One region of the Chryseobacterium sp. WLY505 genome, then DNA from elsewhere that is predicted to be linked to it. Evidence: riboswitches for the same ligand, from Rfam matches in the RefSeq annotation. Region 1 holds a riboswitch; each other region holds the start of a gene.
The links. Region 1 has a riboswitch for cobalamin ahead of RAH34_RS01445 (TonB-dependent siderophore receptor). Riboswitches for the same ligand answer to the same signal wherever they lie in the genome.
Positions count from the first base shown of each region.

Region 2: it holds a riboswitch for cobalamin, as region 1 does, so the genes downstream of both, metE (5-methyltetrahydropteroyltriglutamate--homocysteine S-methyltransferase) here and RAH34_RS01445 (TonB-dependent siderophore receptor) in region 1, are expected to answer to the same signal.
Region 3: it holds a riboswitch for cobalamin, as region 1 does, so the genes downstream of both, RAH34_RS12705 (TonB-dependent siderophore receptor) here and RAH34_RS01445 (TonB-dependent siderophore receptor) in region 1, are expected to answer to the same signal.
Region 4: it holds a riboswitch for cobalamin, as region 1 does, so the genes downstream of both, RAH34_RS00700 (acyl-CoA thioesterase) here and RAH34_RS01445 (TonB-dependent siderophore receptor) in region 1, are expected to answer to the same signal.

Region 1 is NZ_JAVCWI010000001.1:322,713-325,874, reverse strand. It holds gene RAH34_RS01450 (T9SS type A sorting domain-containing protein) at 1-907, shown strand, start outside; cobalamin riboswitch at 1,044-1,222, shown strand; gene RAH34_RS01445 (TonB-dependent siderophore receptor) at 1,255-3,081, shown strand; gene RAH34_RS01440 (YncE family protein) at 3,103-3,162, shown strand, end outside.
Region 2 is NZ_JAVCWI010000004.1:192,029-195,190, forward strand. It holds gene RAH34_RS11190 (hypothetical protein) at 1-531, shown strand, start outside; gene RAH34_RS11195 (Lrp/AsnC family transcriptional regulator) at 616-1,077, opposite strand; cobalamin riboswitch at 1,273-1,459, shown strand; gene metE (5-methyltetrahydropteroyltriglutamate--homocysteine S-methyltransferase) at 1,638-3,162, shown strand, end outside.
Region 3 is NZ_JAVCWI010000005.1:141,359-144,520, reverse strand. It holds gene RAH34_RS12715 (cytochrome-c peroxidase) at 1-64, shown strand, start outside; gene RAH34_RS12710 (transporter) at 76-1,023, shown strand; cobalamin riboswitch at 1,114-1,299, shown strand; gene RAH34_RS12705 (TonB-dependent siderophore receptor) at 1,409-3,162, shown strand, end outside.
Region 4 is NZ_JAVCWI010000001.1:140,528-143,689, reverse strand. It holds gene RAH34_RS00710 (hypothetical protein) at 1-319, shown strand, start outside; gene RAH34_RS00705 (HD family hydrolase) at 321-911, shown strand; gene RAH34_RS00700 (acyl-CoA thioesterase) at 967-1,350, opposite strand; cobalamin riboswitch at 1,465-1,646, opposite strand; gene RAH34_RS00695 (hypothetical protein) at 1,681-2,481, opposite strand; gene RAH34_RS00690 (ATP-binding cassette domain-containing protein) at 2,512-3,162, opposite strand, start outside.

The DNA.
Region 1 (3,162 bases):
CAATGGGAGCACGATTGTGGGTTTAGGGTTTCTTACTGCTGCGAACGCGCATGCTGTGAAATGGGATGAAGTGAACGGAATGGTAGATTTGGGAAGTATTGTTGCCGGACGCAGTTCCAGAGCCAATGCAATCAATGCGTCAGGAACAGTAATTGTGGGTTGGCAGGATGAGCCAACCGGGACAAGAAGTGGCGCAAAATGGCAAGATGGAGTAGAAAGCTTTATTACAGATAATAATGGGAATAATGTAGGAGAAGCAGGAGGGATTTCTGCAGATGGAATTACAATCATAGGGGCAGCAAATCCTAATCCTTATGTCTGGAATGCGGTAAGCGGGCTTACTTATATAACGCATCCTAATGCTTCTTTCAGCTTCAAAGGAGGAGCAACGGGAATTTCAGCTGATGGAAAAAAAGTAATTGGGTATTACAGAGCATTTGGAGCACCTCCGATGTCAGGTGAAGGCTTTATCTGGACCTCTGCCAGCGGAAGAATTAACCTGAATGATTATGCCGCGTCTTTAGGAATTGCTACCAATGGAGTCACGATGGGGCTTCCTTTAGCAATTTCACAGGACGGAAAGAAAATTGCCGGATCAGGGACAAATGCTTCTGGTCAAATGATTGCCTTTTACCTGGATACTTCTGAATATTTATCGGTGAATGATGCCGTAAAAGAGAAAAACAGTATAGGAATCTATCCTAATCCTGTGACTGATATCCTCTATTTTAAAGGAACAGGAAAAATAGAGAAAGCAGAAATTTATAATATGGTTGGACAAAAAGTGAAATCATTGGATGCTGTAGAAGGACAGATTGATGTTTCGGCTCTGTCAACAGGAGATTATATCTTACAATACTCTGTAAAAGGAGTACAACAGGAGCCTTATAAATTTATTAAAAAGTAACATATATAAATAGTAAAGTAGTGGGATGAATGGCTGTTTTCAATATTGAAAGCGGCCGTTCTTTTTTTTGTTTAACTGACAAAAAGATAACATTTTTAAGGCGAAGTGTAGTTTTTGGTGAATACACATAAAAAACTATCTTTGCAAAAATTTTGGTTTCCAGTATTTTGGAATTAAAAGGGAATCGGGTGTAACTCCCGGACTGTCCCCGCAACTGTAAATCGCAACACAAGTTTCTGCAAAAAACCACTGTTTTATAACGGGAAGGAGCAGAATGCGAAAGTCAGGAGACCTGCCGGAATTATAATTAAAAAAACATATTGCTTTCGGAGGAAAAGTAAAAAAGTATGGATATAAAAAGATCTTTAGTACTGCTTTTTTCATCTTATGGATGTTTTCTTTTTGGACAAGAGAAAACCATTGACACTATTTATGTCTTCGACAACCAGATGAACAGGGTGAAACTCTTTCATCCTGTAAAAACTATTACAGCAGAAGATGCTGAGAAAAACTCCAGTAATCTTTCTGAGCTTCTCAGATTTCAGTCACAGGTTTTTATCAAAGAAAATGGCCGTGGAGCCGTTTCTTCACCTTCTTTCAGAGGAACTACCGCCCAGCAGACTGCTTTTGTCTGGAATGGGATTAATATCAATTCTAATTTTTTAGGCCAGGGGGATATTAATAATATTGCTTTGTTCGGCTATGATCAGATCGGTATCAAAGCTGGTGGTGGAAGTGTAGTGTATGGAAGTGGTGCCATCGGGGGAAGTATTCACCTCAATAATACCCTTGATTTTAATAAAGGTTTCCATGGTTCCTTATTTTCAGAAGTAGCTTCTTTTAATACTTATAACAATTTTATAAAAGGTTCCTACAGCAATGATAAGTTTAGTTTTAAAGCTTCCGGAAATTATTCTGTAAGTGAAAATGATTATAAGGTCAGCGATCTGAACTATATCAACCGAAACGGAAATTATTACAATACAACGTTTAATGCAGGAGCATCCTATAAAATTACGGACGATCATAAGATCTCGTGGCAGAGCCAGTTTTTTGATTCTTCACAGCATTATCCGGTATATGAAGAAACGGGAACCAAAACGAAATATAAAACTCAGAGTGTAAGAAGTCTTCTTTCCTGGGACTGGAACAAAACGAAGTTCAGCAATTCCCTTAGAGCAGCTTATACGGAAGAGAATTTTCAGTATTTTGGTTCATTAAATCTACCTAAATCAAGTGGAGGAACCGGGAAGAATTATATTTTTAAAAATGATTTCAATTACTTTCTGAATTCAAAATGGAATTTTAATATCATCGGAGAGTTTCAGGTTAATAAAGGAGAAGGATATCAGAGCGGAATATCCAATGTCAGCAGAAATATAGGTTCCGTTTCAGGATTGCTACGATATTTTGCAACAAAAGACCTGCGTTTTGAGGGTGGATTTAAGAAAGATTTTGTAGAAGATGTAAAGTCCCCGTTAATGTATTCTTTCTCTGGAAAGTGGAGTGCTGCAAAGTGGTATGATGTGAGTGTTAATGTATCAAAAAATTTCAGATATCCGTCCTTCAATGATATTTATTACGAACCGGGAGGAAATAAAGATCTGAGACCGGAAACCTCTACCCAGGTAGATATGACCAATGAGTTCAAAGCAGGAGATTTTAAACTTACCCTGTCTCCTTACTATATGAATGTGACCGATCTTATTGTATGGCTTCCGACTGCTCTGGGATACTGGCAGGCATATAATGTCAATAAATCTGAATCTTACGGCCTGGAATCTCAGTTGTCTTTCAGTAAACAGCTGGGCAGCCATAAAATCCGCGTGAATGCAGGATACTACTATGCAAAATCTATTGATAAAGAAACGAAAATGCAGAGACCTTATGTTCCCATGCACAGAGGAAATGCCAGTATAGATTATGAATATGGTTTCTTTAAGTTTTTTGCACAAGGACAGCTGAATGGGGTTACTTATACGACAAGTGATGAAAAAAGATCTGATGCCATAGATCCATATTTTCTTTTAAATATGGGCATTTCGGCCACGTTAGCCAAGAAATATACCTTAGGGTTTAAAGTGAATAATCTAACCAATACTTACTATAAAACTGTTTCTTTCTATCCTTTACCGAAAAGAAACTATAGTGTGTATGCAGCAATAAATTTTTAATAAATTAAAATTGAATAAATTATGAAAATAACTAAACTTTTAACTGTCCTATTTGCAGTTGTATTATTGTTTAATATTTCT
Region 2 (3,162 bases), on a different contig from region 1:
CCATTCAATTTCATTGTAACCCTCTTTTTTCTGGTATTAAGTGTGACTGTATTTTCACAGAAAACAGCAGCTTTGAACTCTTTACTGGACAAAAATTCAGAATTTATATTTCCACAGACACCTGATAAAATATCAAAAGCACTAAATGTAAAAACCGTTTTTTATGAAGATGCCAATGAAGAAAAATATGCAAAATGGACCATGAAAACAGGGCTGGAGCTTTATTGTGGTCTTGGGAAAAATAACGCTGTCAATGAGATGTTTTTCGAAACTTCAGACAATACATCTTTAGTAGTGGAAGGGCTTCCTTTTGGCCTTGTCCTGAATAAAAGTACATTACAGGATAGTAAAACCAGGTTCACTCAATACAATGCTAAAACACAAAAATTAGGAGCTGACAGTGAATTCCCAGGTGGATCAAAACTGACTTTTAAAAAAGGAAAACATTATGCAACATTGTTTTTTGACAGTAAAAACAGGTTGAAATCATTAGGTTTAACACCAACGCTTGTTGATCGGGCAGCCAATTAAATACTGGAAAATTAAAATAGTAATAACATCCGTCATTATCGACGGATGTTTTTATATCTGAAGCAGATTAACGTAAAGCGAAAGCTATATCGTCAGCCCATGGTTATTCTTTACCTCAGCCATCACAAACGTACTGTGGGTACTCCCTATGGAATCTACCGATCCCAGCTTATTGAATACAAAATCCTGATAATGCTTCATATCTCTTACCTGAACTTTCAGAAGGAAATCAAAATCTCCGGAAATATTGTAGCATTCGGCAACTTCTTCAATTTCTAAAATCTCTTTTACAAAATCATAACCTACAGATCTGTCATGAATTTTGAGTTTGATCTGGCAGAAAACCGTAAATCCGCGGTTCAGTTTTTCAGCATCAAGAACCGCTGCATATCTTTTAACAAAACCATCCTGTTCCAGTCTTTTTACCCTTTCAAAAACAGGGGAGGTAGAAAGGTTTACTTCTTTTGCAAGTTCCTTAACGGTCAGTTTAGCATTTTTCTGGAGCAGCCTGAGCAGCTGTAAATCCTTATCATCGAGTTGTTCCACAGAATATTATTCTTTTAAATGATTAAAACAGTCAAATGTACAGAATTATATACTTTAATTTTAATTTTTAAAAGTTTAATTTGCTTAATTATTTAATATTGATTGTAGTTTTATTCTGTATTGCTAATTTTACACAAAATTAAAAACTTTTACTGATGACCATGGTTAAAGGTAAAAGTACAGTTCTTTACAGATACTTCATCAAACAGGAAAGGTTTTACTTAAGGTAGATTAATAGGGAATCGTGTGCAAATCACGAGCTGTCGCGCAACTGTAAGTAACACACCAAAGGTTTCTGTCCTTGCAGATCCACTGCCAAAAGCGGGAAGGATGACGGAAACTGTTACAAGTCAGGAGACCTGCCTTTACTGAATTGACAATGCTTTCGCGGTCTGAAGCTTTGAGGTCATACAGATGATATATCGGATTCGGGTATTTTCTTTTGTAAAGGAAATTACGCTGTCTGCTATGTCATGACTTTCCTGAAACTTCTTCCGATAAAACATTACGAAGCCTTTTAAAGAACTTTCCCGATAAGTTGAATTAAAAAGTTTAAAAAAATGCAAACTCACATTCTTGGCTATCCGCGTATTGGTAGCAAAAGAGAACTCAAAAAAGCCTGCGAGCAGTATTGGTCAGGTAAAATCCTTTTGGAAGAACTTCTGAATACAGGAAGAACTATCTGTAACCAAAACTGGAATATCCAGAAAGAAGCAGGCATAGACCTTATCCCATGTAATGATTTTTCATACTATGATCAGGTATTGGATATGAGCCTTGTTGTAGGAGCAATTCCAACACGTTATCATGAAGTAGTGCTTAAAAAGAACAATACTGAGTTGGATCTTTATTTTGCGATGGCAAGAGGCTATCAGAAAGACGGATTGGATATCACTGCCATGGAAATGACCAAATGGTTCGACACCAACTATCATTATATCGTTCCGGAATTTTATAAAAATCAACAGTTTAAACTGAGCTCAGATAAGATTTTCAATGAATTTGCAGGAGCAAAACAAGCGGGAATCAATGCAAAACCTGTAATTATCGGACTGGTTTCTTATCTGTTATTAGGAAAAGAAAAAGAAGAAGGCTTCGATAAATTGGATCTGGCTGGAAATCTTCTTCCTGTTTATATAGAGATTTTAACCAAACTTCAGGATCAGGGTGCAGAATGGATTCAGTTTGATGAACCTTTTCTGGCGTTGGATTTAACAGAAAAAGCCAAAGAAACTTATCTTTCTGTGTATGCCGAAATCAGAAAACGTTTCCCGAAACTGAAATTTATTGTAGCTACGTATTTTGACGGATTAAAAGACAATGCATCACTTGCAGTTTCCCTTCCGGTGAATACATTACATGTTGATCTGGTGAGAAATCCTGAACAGCTGGATGATATTCTGAATATTATTCCGGAAAGCTTAAGTCTTTCATTAGGCGTAATTGACGGTAGAAATATCTGGAAAAATGATTATGAAAAATCATTGTCTTTCATCAGAAAAGCTGTTGAGAAATTAGGATCTGAAAGGATCTTCATTGCACCATCATGTTCATTGCTTCATTCACCTTGTGACCTTGATTTTGAAACCAATCTTAATCCTGAAATTAAAAACTGGCTGGCTTTTGCAAAACAAAAAGTGACAGAAGTCGTAACACTTAAAGAACTGGCTTCCGGAACGGAAAATGAACAAATTCTTGAAGCATTCGAAGAAAATAAAAAAGCCATTGAAAGCAGAAAAACTTCTTCTCTTATCCATAATGATCAGGTAAAACAAAGAGCGAATGCCGTTACTGAAAAAGACGCTCAGAGAATAAATACCTTCAAAATCCGTAAAGAAGAACAGCAGGAAGTATTGCAGCTTCCATTATTTCCAACCACCACTATCGGATCATTCCCGCAAACCACAGAAGTAAGAAGCTGGAGAGCAAAATTCAAAAAAGGAGAGCTTACTGCAGAACAATATGATACCTTATTGAAACAGGAAACGCAGAGAACAATCCGCTGGCAGGAAGACATCGGAATCGATGTATTGGTTCATGGAGAATTTGAGCGTAACGACATGGTGGAATACTTCGGAGAACAGC
Region 3 (3,162 bases), on a different contig from region 1:
CATTGCGTTCCTGAAAACATTATCGGATAAAAGTTTTATATCCAATCCAAAATTTGCAGAATAATTTATAAAAACATGAAGAAGATTATAGTGATAGTAAGTTTGATCCTGTTGAGTCAGTATCAGGCGAAAACGATCAGAGACAGTGCATATAGTGCTCCGGAAACCTTTAGCAGATTCAATTTTGATGATGATTGTGATGCCTGTGGCTGTGCAGCAGGAAACGGATCTTCCGGGTTTGAATCTTTACTGAACCCGCAGTTTATCGGAATCAAATACTTTGCCCAGCATTATAAAGCGAAAGAGAACTTATTTGTAAAAGACCTTACCCAGGATCAGTATTTCAATACGCTTCAGCTGTGGGGGAAAATTCCACTGACTAAAAAGCTGAGTGTGTATGCGAGCCTTCCATTCCATTTTCATGAAAAGAAAACCCTCCAGGGTGATATCAGAATCAATGGAATAGGAGATCTGAACCTGATGGGAATTTACCAGCTGATGAGCTCTAAAGATAATTTCCATCACCTTAGCGGAGGTTTGGGCGTGAAAATTCCACTTGGGAAGTTTGATGAAAAAGGAGCATCCGGAGTGAATCCGAGTTTTCAGCTGGGAACCGGAAGCTGGGATTATCAGGCAGCTTTGAATTATAAATTTCAGAAAAATAAAGTAGCCGTATTGGTCAATACAGACTATACGATCAAAACAGAGAATAAAAAAAATTACCGTTTTGGAAACCAATGGAACTATGCTGCAACGGGTTTTTATCAGGTTGCAGGAAATGAAAAATCTATTTTTTCTGTAAAAACGGGAGTTCAGGGAGAAGTTTACGCTCAGAATAAACAATTTGATGAAGCCCTGCCCAATACTGCAGGAAGTGCTTTGTATGGAAAGCTGGGATTTGAAGCCTCTTATAAAAAGCTGAGCCTGGGAAGTGAAATCATGCTTCCCATGTACACTCATCTGGCGGGAGGAGATATTGAAGCTAAATCGAGATTCAGTGTTTTCCTGAATATTGGAATTTAAAGTGACACCCCAATAAATGATGTTAAAGCTCCTTCGGGAGCTTTAATTGTTTATGAATCATGATTTTAATTGGGGATTAGGAATAATTATTTATCTTTGCCGAAATTTGGTGAGCCCTAAAAAGCTCTTAAAAGGGAATCCGGTGAAAATCCGGAACAGACCCGCTGCTGTAAGCTCCGCACCAAAGTTTTTGAAGAATATATCCACTGTTTTTTAATGGGAAGGATTTCAAAAATGGAGTAAGTCAGAAGACCTGCCAGAAAATAATCGTTTGACGCTTTCGTGGAATAAAGCTTAGGACATCAATGATTCTGTGCAGTGACAGCTGTGCTTTGTCGTTGTATTCTTATACCCCATTAGCGTCTTCATTACCCTAAATGAGCTAATGGCGGCAAAACTAACTACTTCTGCAATTCATAAAGCTGTTTTCACAATATTGGTGATCACATCTCAACTTTTGTCTTCTCAAAACAGGAAAAAAGACAGCCTTCAGGAAGAGACTATTAAAGGAATCAATCTTTACAAAAAGAATTTTAAAGAAATCCTCCCGGCACAAATCCTACAGGGTGAGCAGTTGGAAAGACTGAACAGTCATTCCGTTGCAGATGCTTTACGATATTTTTCAGGTGTTCAGATTAAAGATTACGGCGGATTGGGTGGTTTGAAAACTATTAATATCCGAAGCATGGGAAGCCAGCATGTAGGGGTTTTCTATGATGGAATTCAATTAGGAAATGCCCAAAACGGGCTGGTGGATCTTGGACGATATTCTTTAGACGATCTGGAAGAAATATCATTGTACAACGGTCAGAAAAGTGAAATTTTTCAGCCGGCAAAAGACTTCGGCTCTTCGGGGTCTATCTATTTACAGCCAAAAACACCCGTATTTAAAGGAAATAGAAAAACCAATTTGGTTGTAAGAGCAAAAAGTGCATCCATTGACCTTTTTAATCCATCATTCCGATTGGAACAGAAAATTTCTGACAGGATTTCTGCCAGCTTCAGTGGAGAATTTATGCAGAGTGATGGAATTTACAGATTTCGTTATGCCAAGAAATATCCTGATGGACAACAGGCTTATGATACCATTGCCAAAAGACAGGATTCAGATATTCGGGCAAAACGTTTTGAAACTTCTCTCAACGGAACTTTAAATAACGGAAGCTGGAATATCCGTGGCTACGGTTATATTTCAAACCGTGGAATGCCGGCACCTATTGTGAATGGACGTTTCGGAGGAAGAGGAGCAAGGCTTTCCGATGAGAATTATTTTGTACAGGCCAATCTGAGAAAGAAACTGTTCCCGAAATTTGAAACACAGCTGAAAGCAAAATTCGCTTACGATTATACCCATTTTATGGACACGGTTCGTTCGCAGTCTATTATTTATACTGATAATACCTACATCCAAAGGGAGCTTTACCTTTCCTCTTCCAATATTTACTCAATCACACCCAATTGGGATGTCAGCCTGAGTGGTGATTTTCAGTACAATAATCTGGATGCCAATCTGGATAACTTTTCTTATCCTACCCGATACACTACATTGGTCGCATTGGCGACAACCTATCAGTGGAACAGATTCAAAATTCTGGGAAGCCTTTTAGGAACTTTTACATTTGAAGAAGTAAGAAAAAATAAAAGGCCGGGAGATGCCAGAGAGTGGACACCTGCCGTTTTTATGAGCTATCAGCCGGAAAAAATTCCGGAGCTTACCCTCAGAGCTTTCTATAAAAGGATTTTCAGACTTCCGACCTTCAATGATTTGTATTATACCAATATCGGAAATACCTACCTGAAACCGGAATTCACCAATCAATATGATATAGGATTTACCTATCAGAAGAATTATAACAACCGTTTCTTTAAAACATTTTATGCTAAAGTAGACGGTTACTACAATAAAGTACAGGATAAAATTGTAGCTGCTCCAAATGGAAGCATGTTCCGCTGGCTGATGATGAACCTTGGATTGGTTGAAATCATTGGAGCTGATGTTAATGTACAGACTGAAATGCAGCTTGGAAAAGTAACCCTCCGACCTTTGCTTTCTTATACATACCAAAGTGCAAGAGATATCAGTGATCCGGAAGACACTTTCTATCGCAATCAGATTCCTTATACCCCATGGCATAGTGG
Region 4 (3,162 bases), 180 kb from region 1:
ATATGTCTTCAACAAAACAAGAATGGGGTTTGTAAAAAGCGATGAACTTACAGAACTGGGCTCAAACGGCCTGGATATCTTTGATGTTGATGCCCGGCGTAAACGTCTTATTTCCTATGGGAAATCCGGGTGCTGTGATTTTTTTACCACAGAATATGCTGTAATTCCGAATAAAGGGCTGGAAAAGGTCCTCGAAAAACAAGAGGATATGAGTATAGAAGGTAGTGTAAAAGTAATCACTAAAGAAAAAATAAATAATAAATGGATTACCAAAACAAAGGTATATCCGTCTGATCAATATAACAGAAATAAGAAGTAAGATGAAAATTCAGAAAGAGATCGATTTTATTCTGGCAGTAGATGCGCTTAAAAATGTACAACGACGAAACTATAATGCAGACGATTCCCGAAGAGAGAATACGGCGGAACATTCCTGGCAGATTATTATTCTGGCTCAAATCCTTTATCCGTATGCTAAAAACCGTGCAGATATAGATTTGCTAAGGGTGATAAGAATGCTTTCTATCCACGATCTTGTAGAGATTGAGGCCGGAGATACTTTTATTTTTGATGAAAAAGCCATGGTAGGAAAGTTTGAAAGAGAGAAAGCTTCTGCTCAGAAAATCTTTGGAATTCTGGATGAACCTTTGCGTACTGAATTTTTTAATTTATGGCTGGAGTTTGAAGATGAGAAAACACCAGACGCTATTTTTGCGTGTGGGATCGACAGAATCATGCCGTTTATCTTAAATTCTCATACTTCCGGAAAGAGTTGGACTGAAGCTGGAGTGACAGAAAGACAAATCCGAAATATGCTTGAAAATGCGATCAGCAGAGCATCGGATGAAATGGGAGAGGCGTTTGAGCTTTTATTGGGTAAAAGTCTGGAAACAGAAAAAGTGCTGAAGTAATTTCAATGAAAAATATATAAAGCTTCGGGCGGCCTTTGGCCGCCCGAAATTTTATTTATAGTATCTGGATTGGTTTCTTGAATTCGTCAATCGCTACAAAAGTAAAATCACCTATAATTGCTTTTTCTCTTTCATAGGAGTACATCTGTTCGGTGTAAATCTCAACATTTACTTTCATACTGGTTTTTCCCACGTATGAAACTTTCCCGATCAGTTCCACAATGGTTCCGGCAGGAATAGGCTTTTTGAAATCGATCTTATCGCTGCTTACCGTTACCACTCTTTTTCTGGCAAAACGGGTTGCGGTGATAAAAGCTACCTCATCCATCAGCTGCATTGCAGTACCTCCAAAAAGGGTATCGTAATGATTGGTGGTGTTGGGGAAAACCGCTTTAAAGATTCTGGTTTCGGATGCTTCAATTCTTTCTTCTGTAGTCATATATCATTATTAATTAAAGCGATAGGAAATGATTGGAAACAACAGAATAATGACAGGAACTTATAGAATTCCTGAAACAATCCATCAGATCAATACAACTTCAAATCGCGAAAGTTACATGTTTAAGAAAAAGGCAGGTCTCCTGACTTGTAACATCATTTATCTCCTTCCCATGCCTCGCACAGTGGATCTTTGATAAAGACTTCAGTTACTTTACAGTTGCGCGACAGTCCGTGATTTTCACACGGTTCCCTTTTAATCTGCAGTGATGCAGAACCAATTTCTGTGATGAATAAGCGTAAAAACTTTTCGAATGCAAAAATAATGAATTTATTCCGGATTATGATAAATAATCTGGCTGATTACTCTTCCTTTCTTAATCGTCCAGAGTGTGGTATATCTGTTTTCTCCTGAACCGTTGATCATATAAAGGAAAATATTATCATTGTCAAGGGAAGTTACTCCAATGTTCTCAAAATCCATGGTAGGCTGGAACATATTTTTGATAGCTTCTCTTACAAAAACAGATCCTCTTCCGGGCTGCTGTACTCTGATGGATTTGATTTCAGTCATACCTTCAGGAAGATCATTCCCGATTCCCCATGGTTTCACTTTATCAATGGTGAGAATTTTTCCATCTGCATCTTTTTCCTTTTTACGGTATCCGGCATTGGACGGATAGATATCAATTACCACTTTGCTCCTTTGGGCAGTAGGGATTTTTGGATCAGAGTTGTCGGTGAAGATCAGGGATCTTCCGTTTTTGGATTTGGATGGAGTATAAGCGGGAAGCTCGTCCACATACGCAATACGTCCTTTATTTACCATTCCTTCTTTATCCAGAGTTTCATACCGTACAAAAGGTTTGTCGTCATCCTGTTTTTCAGGATATTTGATCCAGATCCATTCCGTTTCTCCGGGAGCAGGTTTTACATAAACAAATACATCTCCTTTACGCATACGGATCTTATCTACAATTTTTCGGTAATCGTCTTTATGTACGCGTACGTTGGCATATCCTTCTTCAGCTTTTACAACTCCAAAAGGAACTTTAGTCTGCCCTTTTACAAAAGCAATAGATAAAATACTGAAAGCGGATAAATAGAATGCTTTGTTTATGAAAGTCATCATGAAAATTTTTTGATCCTTCAAATATATAAATTAAATGCTTTTCGGAAGATAATTATACCGTTGCAGTTCTTTAAAATCTTGTATTTGTTTCAGATGACCGTCCGAAAGCAGATATGTGATTTTAGAAATATCCAGAACATCCTTAAAATTATGATCAGAAATAATGAATCCCCTATTCTCAGACTGTTCAATAATTGCAGCTTTCAATGCTGCAGAAACTTTTGGAGAAAGACTGTGGAAAGGCTCGTCCAGTAAAATAAAATGCGATTCAGAATAAATAATCATCAAGGTTTCAATAATTCTCTGTTCACCTTTGGAAAGATTTTTAGGTTTTTCATGAAGGAAAGGCTGTACGAATTCTGATGTAAAAAGTAGCTCAGTATTCTTTTGATTACAAAAAAGAGGAATCAGGTTTTTGATTTTTATAAATTTTGGCAGAAAGAGATTCTGAGGTAAGTAAGCAATTCTGTTTTTTCTATCGGACATACTTTTCAGAATAGTGTTGTCATATTTTATAAACTGACTATCACCATACTCAGTTCCGAAAATAATTTTTAACAAGGTTGATTTTCCAACACCATTTCTGCCCAGAATTCCAATAATCTGCCCGGTTTCACATCCTAAATAAATATCTTGAAGGATCTTATTTTCTTTAAAAGATTTGGTTATGCTGTCAATATG